DNA from 4 places in the Gottfriedia sp. S16(2024) genome. Region 2 is predicted to be linked to each of the others. Evidence: riboswitches for the same ligand, from Rfam matches in the RefSeq annotation. Region 2 holds a riboswitch; each other region holds the start of a gene.
What was found. Region 2 has a riboswitch for S-adenosylmethionine ahead of AB1282_RS15055 (trans-sulfuration enzyme family protein). Riboswitches for the same ligand answer to the same signal wherever they lie in the genome.
Positions count from the first base shown of each region.

Region 1: it holds a riboswitch for S-adenosylmethionine, as region 2 does, so the genes downstream of both, mtnK (S-methyl-5-thioribose kinase) here and AB1282_RS15055 (trans-sulfuration enzyme family protein) in region 2, are expected to answer to the same signal.
Region 3: it holds a riboswitch for S-adenosylmethionine, as region 2 does, so the genes downstream of both, metK (methionine adenosyltransferase) here and AB1282_RS15055 (trans-sulfuration enzyme family protein) in region 2, are expected to answer to the same signal.
Region 4: it holds a riboswitch for S-adenosylmethionine, as region 2 does, so the genes downstream of both, AB1282_RS09600 (methionine ABC transporter ATP-binding protein) here and AB1282_RS15055 (trans-sulfuration enzyme family protein) in region 2, are expected to answer to the same signal.

Region 1 covers NZ_JBFLUO010000001.1:3,331,305-3,334,483, forward strand. The annotation lists gene AB1282_RS15635 (pyridoxal phosphate-dependent aminotransferase) at 1-404, opposite strand, end outside; gene AB1282_RS15640 (carbon-nitrogen family hydrolase) at 548-1,330, shown strand; SAM riboswitch class I at 1,394-1,552, shown strand; gene mtnK (S-methyl-5-thioribose kinase) at 1,624-2,799, shown strand; gene mtnA (S-methyl-5-thioribose-1-phosphate isomerase) at 2,806-3,179, shown strand, end outside.
Region 2 covers NZ_JBFLUO010000001.1:3,218,699-3,221,877, reverse strand. The annotation lists gene AB1282_RS15060 (trans-sulfuration enzyme family protein) at 1-559, opposite strand, end outside; gene AB1282_RS15055 (trans-sulfuration enzyme family protein) at 565-1,734, opposite strand; SAM riboswitch class I at 1,817-1,920, opposite strand; gene AB1282_RS15050 (ATP-dependent DNA helicase) at 1,999-3,179, opposite strand, start outside.
Region 3 covers NZ_JBFLUO010000002.1:14,396-17,574, reverse strand. The annotation lists partial or broken gene AB1282_RS25635 (NAD(P)-dependent alcohol dehydrogenase) at 1-417, opposite strand, end outside; gene metK (methionine adenosyltransferase) at 564-1,760, opposite strand; SAM riboswitch class I at 1,969-2,083, opposite strand; gene pckA (phosphoenolpyruvate carboxykinase (ATP)) at 2,396-3,179, shown strand, end outside.
Region 4 covers NZ_JBFLUO010000001.1:2,050,486-2,053,664, reverse strand. The annotation lists gene AB1282_RS09610 (MetQ/NlpA family ABC transporter substrate-binding protein) at 1-250, opposite strand, end outside; gene AB1282_RS09605 (methionine ABC transporter permease) at 247-915, opposite strand; gene AB1282_RS09600 (methionine ABC transporter ATP-binding protein) at 905-1,921, opposite strand; SAM riboswitch class I at 2,097-2,214, opposite strand; gene AB1282_RS09595 (hypothetical protein) at 2,518-2,952, opposite strand; gene AB1282_RS09590 (ASCH domain-containing protein) at 2,958-3,179, opposite strand, start outside.

The sequences.
Region 1 (3,179 bases), 110 kb from region 2:
CCAGATAAATAGTCTGGATAGCCTGGATCTGGAACTAAAATTGTATCTCCAGCGTCACATAAACAAAGTGGTAGCTCAACTAATCCAGCTTTTCCACCGAATAATATGGCTACTTCTTCCTCTGGGTCTAAATCAACATCATACTCTCGTTTATAAAATTCTACAACAGCATTTTTTAAAGATCTCATCCCTCTAAACGGAGAATAACGATGAGTTAAAGGGTTTTCAACAGACTTTTGTAATGCTTTTATAATATAGTCAGGTGTTGGCTGATCTGGATTTCCTTGACCAAGATTAATGACATCATGACCATTACCTATTGACTGATTCACTTTTTGGACTAGTGAAGCAAAAAATTGTTTTGGTAAATTGTTTAATAGTTTACTATGATTCAAGTTAATCACTCCAAAAATATAATAAAATTAATTTGAATAGATCGTTACTTAATCGACTGATTTTCATGAACGACTGTTGCAATAACTTTCACCATCATATATGCTCGATTTAAAAATGTCTATAAAATTTAGAATAGGGTGAATAAATTGTGATTAAAATTGCGTGTATTCAATCTGACGTTATTTTAGGTAAATCAAAGTCTAATTTAGAGAAAATGAAAACTCAAATAAACGAAGCTGTTAAAGAAAATGTTCAGGTTATCGTATTACCAGAGTTATGGACAACAGGCTATTGTTTGGAAGAGATTGGCTTGCACACAGGTGAACAAGAAGCGATTATTTCTGAACTTCAGTCGATTGCAAAATCAAATAATGTAATATTGATTGCTGGTTCGTTCCCAATTGCAAGAGAAAATGGTGTAACGAATACGTTAATTGTTATTAGCAATACTGGTGAATTAGTAAAATCTTATGATAAAGTTCATTTGTTCCAGTTAATGAACGAGCATCACTATCTTCAATCAGGGGAAACAGACGGTCTTTTTGAAATCGATGGATTAACAGCTGCAGGTTTTGTTTGCTATGATTTGCGTTTTCCTGAATGGATTGGAGCTCATTCTCAAAAAGGTGCAAAAGTTTTATTTTTTGTCGCTGAATGGCCAATTCAAAGAATGAATCATTGGGAAATCTTGTTAAAAGCAAGAGCAATTGAAAATCAGTGTTATGTTGTTGCTTGTAATCGAGTAGGAAAAGATTTAGCAAATACATTTGGCGGAGGATCAATGATCATTGACCCTTGGGGAGAAGTAATTTCCAAAGGTAGCACGAATGAAGAAATCGTATTCGGTGAAATTGATCCGAAAAAAGTCGATGAAATACGCGGTACAATCCCTATTTTTGAAGACAGAAAAGAAGAAATTTACAAAAAAATTTAAAAAAGTGATTGACAAATTAAAAATTTATAAACTAAAATACGATTATAAAATCAAATATGCGAACTCTTATTTCGAGTAGGCGGAGGGATTTGGCCCGACGATGCCCAGCAACCGACCGTAATACCATTGTGAAATGGGGCGTATTGTATACGCCTGAGCTTAAATGCTCAGTAAGGCACGGTGCTAATTCCAACAGAAAAGAAATTTTCTGGTAGATAAGAGACGAAAGCCAATTAGTATTGCCTCTTTTCGTCTCGGAAAAGAGGCTTTTTATTTTGCAAAATTCAAGGGGGATGAATTTAGTGACTGTCATTGAACGAAAAGAATATAGACCTTTAACAGAAGCAACTGCAATTACTTATTTACAAAAACTTGGCTATTTTAAAAATGAACTATGTGAAAGTATAGAAATCGGGGATGGGAATCTAAATTTAGTGTTTAAAGTTAATCCCGTAGGAAGCGAGAAAGGGTTAATTATAAAACAGGCTCTACCATACGCAAAAGTCGTTGGAGAAAGCTGGCCACTTACATTAAAGCGAGCGACGATCGAGAGTAATGCGACAAAAATATACAATGAGCTAATCCCATTACATGCACCAAAAATTTTAGAACATGACGAAGATCAAGCTGTAACTGTAATGGAGGATCTATCTCACTTGCAAATTTTACGGAAAGGTTTCATTGAGAAAAAAAGCTATCCGTTTTTAGCTGAACATATTGGAGAATTTTTAGCTAAATCATTATTCTTCACTTCAGACTTTGGAACTTCACCGGCTAAGAAAAAAGAGTTAGAGTATCTTTTTAATAATCCTGACTTATGTGATATAACAGAAAATCTTGTTTACACGGACCCATTTTTTAACAGTGAAACAAATAGTTTTGAAGAAGAATTAACAGATGAAATTCAAAATCTATGGAATGATGAAGATCTACAAATTGAGGTTGCGAAACTAAAATTAGATTTCTTATCGAAAAAAGAAGCTTTATTACATGGTGATTTACATACGGGAAGCATTTTCGTATCTGAAACAGAAACAAAAATAATTGACCCGGAATTTGCATTTGTCGGACCAATCGGATTTGATTTAGGGCAAATTCAGGCAAATTTACTTTTTCAACTTTTCAGTCGTACTGAACTAAAGGACGAAATTATTGAACACATTTTAAACATTGAAAAAGTTTTTAATGAAACATTTATTCGCCTATGGGAAGAGCATAGTGTTAGACCGTTTAACCAAAAAGCTTTAATTAAAGAAAAACTAGAAGGATATTGGGTGGATGCAATTGGGGTTATTGGATGTGAATTAATCCGAAGAAGTATCGGTCTTGCTCATGTTGAAGATATTGATGCACTGGAACATAATCAAAAAATTGAAGCAAAGAAAAAAGTCTTAAAATTCGGAGTTTATTGTATAAAAAATAGATTCACTATTAGAAATATTGGAAATTTACTTAATGGATTGGAGTAATAATCGATGACTACATTACAGCAAATACCTGAATCATTACAATGGAACGGTGAAAGCTTAAAAATTTTAGACCAAACAAAATTACCAACTGAAATATACTATTTTGATGCAACAACATTATTAGATGTACGTGAAGCAATCGTAAAATTACAAGTAAGAGGAGCACCAGCGATCGGTTTAGCAGCTGCGTATGGACTTTATTTAGGTGTTCGAGAAATTGAAACTGAACAAATTGAAGAATTTCATCAACAAGCAAGATTATTAGCGGATGAACTAATTAGTGCTAGACCAACTGCAGTAAATTTAGCATGGGCAGTTGAAAAACTAATTGGTTCTAGTAAAGAAGCAGTTACTGTATCAGAAGCTAAATTAATCATCAT
Region 2 (3,179 bases):
CAGCTCCTAAGTCTAATGGTCTTTGTAAATATGGTGATAAAAAACTATTATCTACAATGACAAGGATGTCATTTTCTTTTGCTATTTTAATAGCACTACTTAAATCAGTAATTTTCAAAAGAGGATTAGACGGTGTTTCTAAATAAAGTCCTTTTGTATTTGGCTTTATTCCGGCTTTAATCTCTTCTAAATTAGATGCGTCGACGAAAGAAAAATCGATTCCGAAACGATTTAAAACTTTTGTTGCTATTCTAAATGTTCCCCCATAAACATCTTCACAAATGACAATATGATCTCCTGCTGAAAACAAAGATAATACAGATGAGATTGCGGCCATTCCTGATGAAAACGCAAAGCCACGTACACCATTTTCTAATTTTGCAATTGTATTTTCTAACGCTTCTCTTGTTGGATTTCCACTTCTCGCATAGTCGTACTTCCCAAAATTCTCAATATCAAATTGATGAAACGTTGATGTCTGATAAATTGGTATACTTAATGCACCTGTTGCCTGATCAATTTCATTTCCGTTATGAATTAGTTTCGTTCCAAATTGCATGCTCATCACCCCAATGCATTTTCTAAGTCATTTAATAAATCATCAATATGTTCAATTCCCACTGATAAACGTAATGTATGGTCATCTAGACCAAGCTTTCTTTTAAATTCTTCTGGCATCTCTGAATGAGTTTGTGTATGTGGATACGTAATTAACGATTCGACTCCACCTAAACTTTCTGCGAATGTAATGACTTTTACGCTTCCTAAAACCTGTTCTACTAAACTTAAATCCTTCACTTTAAATGAAATCATTGCACCAAATCCAGTTGCCTGTTCTTTAATAATTGAATACCCTTTATGCGTTGGTAATCCTACATAATATACTTCAGTAACATTTGGATGATTTTCTAAAAACTTCGCAAGTACAATCGCATTTTTTTGACTGTATTCCATGCGTAAATGCAATGTTTTAATTCCTCTTAAGATTAACCAAGAGTCAAATGGAGCTAATGTTGCACCTGTTGATTTTTGATAATAGCGAATTCGTTCATTTGTATATTCTGAATTCGTTACGACGAAGCCAGCTAGTGTATCATTATGGCCACCTAAATACTTTGTTCCACTATGAACAACTACATCTGCCCCTAATTCAATTGGTCTAAAGAAATAAGGAGTTAAAAATGTATTATCGACAATTACAATAATATCTCGTTTTTTTGCAATCTCTACTACTCTTTTTAAATCAGTTACTTTCATCATTGGATTTGAAGGTGTCTCAATAAAAATTCCTTTTGTGTTCGGTTTAAGTGCATCAAGAATATGTTCAATTTCAGTCGTATCAACAAAATTATGCTCAAGTCCATATGGCGAATAAATTTCTTCGAATAAGCGATATGTACCACCGTATAAATCATCTGAAACAATTAGGTGATCACCCTTTTTAAATAAGCTTAATACTGCAGTAACTGCTGCATTTCCTGTTGCGAATGCAACGCCATAATTTGCACTTTCTAATTTTGCAACAGTATTTTCGACTTCTTCTCGTGTTGGATTTTGTAATCTTGCATAATCATATCCAGTTGACTGATGTAGACCTGCATGCTTAAATGTAGCTGATTGATAAATTGGATAACTAATTGCACCAGTTAATGGATCATACCCTTTGCTACCATGAACAGCTACCGTTTCAATCGATTTTTTATTCGTGTTTAAAGCCTCTTTTGTGTTAGTCATTATAAATCCCCCATTTTAGTCAAATAAAAAAACCACTTCCTAAAAAATAAGAAGTGGTTATGTCTGTAAAATAAACATATCGCTCTTATCTTCCAGGTTTTTCACCTGCAGGATTTAGCACTTTCTAGTATTTACTAGAGTTGCCGGGTTTCGTCGGGCCAGTCCCTCCACCGCTCTTGATAAGATTATTAAATTATATTGTTAGTATATTAAAAACTCTGATAATTATCAATCGTTTTTTTTGAATTATTTAATAATTAACTCTTACTTCCATTCTTCAGGTAATAAACTTTGATAAAGTGAACTCTTATATCGATCATCAATTAGTAATAAAGTCCCTTCATCTGATTCAGAACGGATAACTCTTCCACCCGCTTGCATTACTTTATTCATACCTGGAAAGACATATGCATAATAATACCCATTTTTTCCAACAGAATTAAAATGCTCCTTTAAAATATTTCTTTCTAAACAAATCTGTGGCAATCCTACACCAACTACTACGACACCGTTTAAGCGATCCCCCTTTAAATCGATCCCTTCAGAGAATATTCCACCTAATACAGCAAACCCAACCAAAGTTTCCTCATTTAGACTATCAAACTGTAAAAGGAACTCCTCTCGTTCAATTTCAGACATACCATTTTCTTGAACGATTGTCTTTATGTTAGGGTTTTTCTCTTTAAATAAATCAACACTTTGAATTAAATATTGATATGACGGATAAAAAACTAAATAATTACCTTTTCTTTTCGTAATTTCTTTATAGACAGAATCAATTAATCTTTCTAAATTTCTTTCACGATCTTGGTATCGAGTTGAAAGAGGATCAATTGTTACTTCCAGTTGTTCTCTATGAAAAGGAGAATCGATTGAAATTGTATAATCTCGACTTTGATCACCAAGCATATCTTGAAAATATTGTATTGGCGTTAAAGTAGCCGAAAAATAAATTGTAGAGCGAAATCTTTTTATGACGTCATTCACTACTTTAGAAGGATCAAGGCAAAATAACTTTAAATGTACTTCACTTTTATATAGTTCATAGTAGCATACATAATTTTCATCAAAAAACTCCGCAATTTTGACGAAGTTGAGTGACTCAAAATATGTATCAAGTAGAAGTTGTTTATTTTCGTCCTCTTCCATTTCCTGTAATTTTATTTCTACGATTTCATTGAATGTATGTAGAAGTTCTAGTAAATCACCATCTATTTCCTTTGAAACTGGGGTTACAACGTCCTTCCATTTTTTTCTTAATTCAATAAATCGCTTATTTATTTCATTTATTATGGCATAAAGTTCATCTTTTAAATTTTTATATCTATTTTTCAACTCTAAAAATTTAGATTTGAATAAGCTCGCAGAATACATTTCTCTTGCACGATCAACAAGATTATGAGCTTCATCAATTAATAAAACCGAACTTCGTTTATGTTCATCAA
Region 3 (3,179 bases), on a different contig from region 2:
TCGCCCCAACAGGTACTGCTGCAGCTTGCTCAAATGTCATATTTATTGGTTTTTTAGCTAGAACACCTTCTTCATGTAAAGAGATATATTCAGCATTAGCCCCAAAAGTAAATCCACTATACCCAAAAACTTGATCACCTGTTTTAAAATTTCTTACGTTTTTGCCAACTGTTACTATTTCTCCCGCAAGCTCACAACCTGTTATTTTATTTTTCGGCTTGGTAAGGCCAAACATTAGGCGGGAAGGCAGCCAGTACATATATGGAAAATCGGAGCTTCGAAGTTTTACACCACCTGCTGTTACAGTTGATGCATGTATTTTAATTAATACTTCTTCATTTTTAATTTTGGTTTTTCAACTTCTGTTATTTGAAGAACTTCTGGTGGACCATATTTTGTACATATAATCGCTTTCATAGGTTCCTCCATTACAAACTTTAATTCAGTCATTTAACCTATGAAAAATGATTTTTAAGTATACCTATATGTAATGTAATTCGTAATTCTAATTAAACAAAAAAGACTGAATATAGCATATGCCATATTCAGCCTTAATCATTTTATTATAGACCTGCTTCAGTTTTTAAAACTTCTGCTTTGTCAGTACGCTCCCAAGGAAGATCGATATCTGTACGGCCAAAGTGACCATAAGCAGCAGTTTGTTTGTAAATTGGACGACGTAGGTCAAGCATTTTAATAATTCCAGCTGGACGTAGGTCGAAGTTGTTGCGAATTACTTCAACTAATTTTTCTTCTGAAACTTTACCTGTACCAAAAGTATCAATAGCGATTGAAACTGGTTTAGCTACACCAATTGCATATGCTAATTGAACTTCAGCTTTATCAGCTAAGCCAGCAGCTACGATGTTTTTCGCAACGTAACGTGCAGCGTAAGCAGCAGAACGGTCAACTTTAGTTGCATCTTTACCAGAGAATGCGCCACCACCGTGACGAGCATATCCACCGTAAGTATCAACAATAATTTTACGACCTGTTAAACCTGCATCACCTTGAGGTCCACCGATTACGAAACGACCTGTTGGGTTGATAAAGAATTTTGTGTTTTCATCAATTAACTCAGCTGGTACAACTGGTTTGATTACAAGTTCTTTAATATCATTTTCAATTTGAGCTTGAGTAGCTTCTGGACCATGTTGTGTTGATACAACGATTGCATCAATACGAACTGGTTTGTTGTTTTCATCATACTCAACTGTTACTTGAGTTTTACCGTCTGGACGTAAGTAAGAAACTGTTTCATTTTTTCTAACTTCAGTTAAACGGCGTGCAATTTTGTGAGATAATGAAATTGGAAGTGGCATTAATTCAGGTGTTTCATTAACAGCAAAACCGAACATTAAACCTTGGTCTCCTGCACCGATTGCTTCAATTTCTTCATCTGTCATGCTACCTTCACGAGCTTCTAATGCTTGGTCTACACCTAAAGCGATATCTGCTGATTGCTCATCAATAGAAGTTAAAACTGCACATGTATCTGCATCAAATCCGTATTTTGCACGGTCATAACCGATTTCACGGATTGTTTCGCGAACGATTTTTGGGATATCTACATAAGTAGAAGTTGTAATTTCACCTGCAACAAGTACTAAACCTGTTGTAACTGAAGTTTCCGCTGCTACACGAGCATTCGGATCATTTGCTAAAATTGCATCAAGAATTGAATCTGAGATTTGGTCACAGATTTTATCTGGATGTCCTTCTGTAACTGATTCTGAAGTAAATAAACGACGTTGTGACATTGAGTCCCCTCCTAAATTGAATTGACGGATCTCTTTTTTCTCAACATAAGAATAAAAAGTTTGTTCCTATTCCTATGTTTCCCATTTAAGATAAAGATAACTCAGTGTAAATTACGAAATTGCCACTGTATTTAAGTTTTGAGCAAAAAAAAAGCCTTCCTCTTATCAAATATTACCTGAGGAAAGGGTTCTTGGTATTTGCCTTTCGCTCTTATCGTCCAAGACATAAAAAATAGTCTTGCATCAGGTTCAGCACCTTTCACTAAAAGTGAGGTTGCTGGGCTTCGTAGGGCCTGTATCCCTCCACCTACTCGGGATAAGAGAGTATCCGTATGAAAAGTATCATATTAAAATTTCACTTTCTTGTCAACAATTTTCATCATAACTTAGACATAATTCTACAATAACTTTATCCCTACATTCATTTCTATTTAATGGGAAATTACTAATTATTATACTTACATTTAAATAACTTACTTCATTTAATAAGTAAATTTTGCTCAAATTTATTTTTTAATCAAATTCATAACACATTTTGCCAACTAATAGTATACACTATTAAAATAAATGTGTTATACTATTTATCGAGATACCTACATGGCAGACAAATTATATTTAAAGGATGGTATTAGTATATGAAGACAGTTGATGTAAACTTTGAATTAAACGAATTACTTACTAGTAATCAAATGTATAACCAACTAAGCGTTTCTGAGTTAGTTGAAAAAGTCCTAACAAGACAAGAAGGAATTTTAACGTCAACGGGAGCAGTTAGCGTTTCAACAGGCAAATATACTGGACGTTCACCTAAAGATAAATTTATTGTACAAGAGGCATCTGTTGAAAATTTAATCGATTGGGGTTCAGTAAATCAACCAATCTCTGCTGACGTATTCGAAAAATTATATAGCAAAGTACTTAACTACTTAAAAGATCGTAACGAATTATTCTTATTTAAAGGATTTGCTGGTGCAGATACTGAGTATCGTTTACCTATCCAAGTAATTAACGAATTTGCATGGCACAACTTATTTGCTCATCAATTATTTATTCGCCCAACTGAGCAAGAACTTACAACACATGAAGCAGAGTTTACAATTGTTTCTGCTCCGACATTTAAAGCAGACCCTGTAGTTGATGGAACAAATTCAGAGGCATTTGTTATTGTATCATTTGAAAAGAAAATAATCTTAATTGGTGGTACGGAATATGCTGGAGAAATGAAAAAATCTATTTTCTCAATCATGAATTTCCTATTACCACAAAATAATGTTTTACCAATGCACTGTTCTGCTAACGTTGGTAGCGAAGGCGATGTAGCATTATTCTTTGGACTTTCAGGAACTGGTAAAACTACATTATCTGCAGATGCAGACCGTAAACTAATCGGTGATGACGAGCACGGCTGGTCAGATAATG
Region 4 (3,179 bases), 1.2 Mb from region 2:
TTAAATCAAGGCTACCGTCATTAAGTGCTGTGTTAGGCTGAACATAATCTGAAAATGATATAATTTTCAATTTAATCCCTTCATTTTTCACTTGTTTTTGTACAATATTCCAAAGTTCATAATCATCACCGTTAATACCAATCTTAACTGTTCTCTCTTTTCCATTACCTGATGATGCATTAGAACCACATGCTGATAATACCGAAACCGTTAATAATAATGCTGCAAAAATAGTAAAAAACTTTTTCATCCTCTTTTCCTCCTTACGTATCTTGACCACGTATTTCCTAAACTTTGTATGAGTTGAACAATAAGTACTAGTAAAACAACTGTAATGACAATAACCAATGTTTCAAAACGCTGATAACCATATGTAATAGCTAAGTCACCTAATCCCCCAGCACCAACAGCACCAGCTGCCGCAGTCGATCCAATCAATCCAATCGTTGCTGTTGTAAATGATAGAATCAACGATGGAATTGCTTCAGGCAAAATAAACTTCACGATGATTTGAAACTTTGTTGCTCCCATTGAATAGGCAGTTTCCAGCACTCCCTTATCCACTTCTAGCATGGAATTCTCAATCAATCTTGCCAAATATGGCCCTACAAAGATTGAAAGCGGAACAATTGCTGCAACTACGCCAATGGACGTTCCCGTCAATAATCTAGTAAACGGTATAATGGCAACTAGTAAAATAATAAATGGTACAGATCGAACAATATTTATAATGGTATTTAACAACGTAAATAAAGGTTTGTTTTCCATTATATGACCTGGCCTTGTTACAACTAGGATAATACCTAAAGGCAATCCTATGATTGTGCCAAAAATAAATGACCCTAGTACAGTTAGAAATGTATCTTGAGTTGCCTGTAAAAACTGTGGCCAAAAGAATTCCCAATTAAGCTCCATTTAACTCAACCTCCCTTACATCTATCCCCTTTTCCGAAATAAATTTAATAGCTTTTGCGCTTTCCTCTTTTGTTCCTTCTAGTGCCACAAGCAAATTCCCATAAGGTCTTTCTTGTAGCTCTGTAATCGATCCATAAAGAATGTTTAAATGAATATCGAATTTTTTAAGAACCTCTGATAATAATGGATTGGCAGCCTTATCACCTAGGAAGACTAATTGATAATATTTCCCTTTTGATAATGTTTTCGATAACTTAGACGGCACCTCATTTTGTAATACAGTGTTAACAAAATTCTTTGTAATACTTTTTTGTGGATTCGTAAAAACGTCGTAAACATTACCTTCCTCGACAATTTCACCATCATCAATGACGGCCACTTTATCACATAAATCACGAATTACACTCATTTCATGGGTAATAAGAAAAATTGTAAGATTATAGGATTTATTTACCTTCCTTAAAAGCTCTAATACATTCTTTGTTGTTTCAGGGTCTAATGCAGATGTAGCTTCATCACATAGCAACAGATCTGGGTCTGTTACAAGTGCCCTTGCAATTCCAACTCTTTGCTTTTGTCCCCCCGATAAGTGCCCCGGAAATACATCTTGCTTCCCTGTCAGTCCAACAAATTCAATTAATTCCATTACCTTTTCCTGAACATCCCGTTTCTTCTTTCCTTCAAGGTATAGCGGCATTGCGATATTATCAAATACCGTTTTGGCTGAAAGTAGATTGAAGTGTTGGAATACGACACCAATTTTTCTACGTGTTTTACGTAACTCTTCATCATTTAATGTCATTAAGTTCAATCCATCTATCAGAACTGATCCTTCTGTTGGCTCTTCAAGTCTATTTAAACAACGAATCAATGTACTTTTTCCCGCTCCGGAAAAGCCAATGATTCCATAGATCTCACCTTTCTCAATTTTCATATTAATATTATTTAAAGCTTTAATTGGTGGCCTTCCAGGATAAACCTTGGAGACATTTTTAATCTCAATCAAATTTCTTCCTCCAATGCAAGTTATTCCAAACATTATAACTAAGTAAACACATTTGAAAACTAGGTTTTATAATTATATTTTCTCCTTTTTCTCCTATGGCAACTCATCAAAAAACCCCCCTTCTTATCCAATAAGACAGATAAGAAGAGGGGTTATAATATATAAGCCACTTTACTTCTTATCTTTCAAATCGCTTAAACGATTTGCAGGAATTAGCACGGTATTTGTTTCGAAACAACAAACCCGTTGCCGAGGTATCGTAGGGCCAGTCCCTCCACCTCTCTGGATAAGTAATAGAATTTATTAAGTTTTTAAATTATTGAGTTCATGTTATCTCTCTTTTTATAATACGTCAAGAATTATTTTTAAATTTTTTAGAAAAAATTGTGTTTGAAAATAGCATTTTTTTTACGAGTATTGTTTGAATCAGGTCTTAGGTCCTTTATATTCAAATCAAAAAACTATTTCATATTCCGTTTGAAATAGGTCTATATACTTATTTTTTTGAGTTTTTATTAGTATTTCATTTAAAAGAAGGCAAAAAAACAGACAAGTCTTCTTTGATAAGAGAACCTGTCTGCTTTTTTGAATCATTCCTACCATAATGCAGGCTTTACTACCATAAACCATAGCATAACCATCAAAAGAACGATGTAAATCCAGATTGATCGACGAAGCTTCTGAATTAGCATTCTCTGGTCATGGGTTGGTTCACTGAATTTCCGAATGGTCGGTGAAAAGGCTCTAGCTAGGAAAAATAATGAACTCACCAAAAGAAGAATCGTCATCACAATCCAAGATGTCTTCCACGACCAATGACCCACTAGTACCAACAAAACCCCTGATCCAACCAATACATGCCCAGCATGCTTTGCCAATCTGACAGCAAACCGGAATACATCCAAATAAATCTGTTGTATCGCAGACTTTGAGGTATGCAGCTTTTTGAGTATCGGAATCAAAACAAAAAAAGGGCCAATCGATAGGATTACACTAGCAATATGTATATAAAGAAGAAATCTATACAGCATTAAAATTATTCTTGGATGAGACGGAACTCATGAACCCATACCCTCATTTTTGGCAACCAAGGCATCCCAGGGTGGATTGAAAGGATCGATTGTTTATACTCTTCTACTGTCGCATAGCCTTCTTGCTTAGCATCCTCATCTGTCAATTCACCAAGGGCTTGAGAATAAACTTTTTCAACAACATACTGATTATTTTGAAGGGTCATCACTTCCCCAACATCTGCATA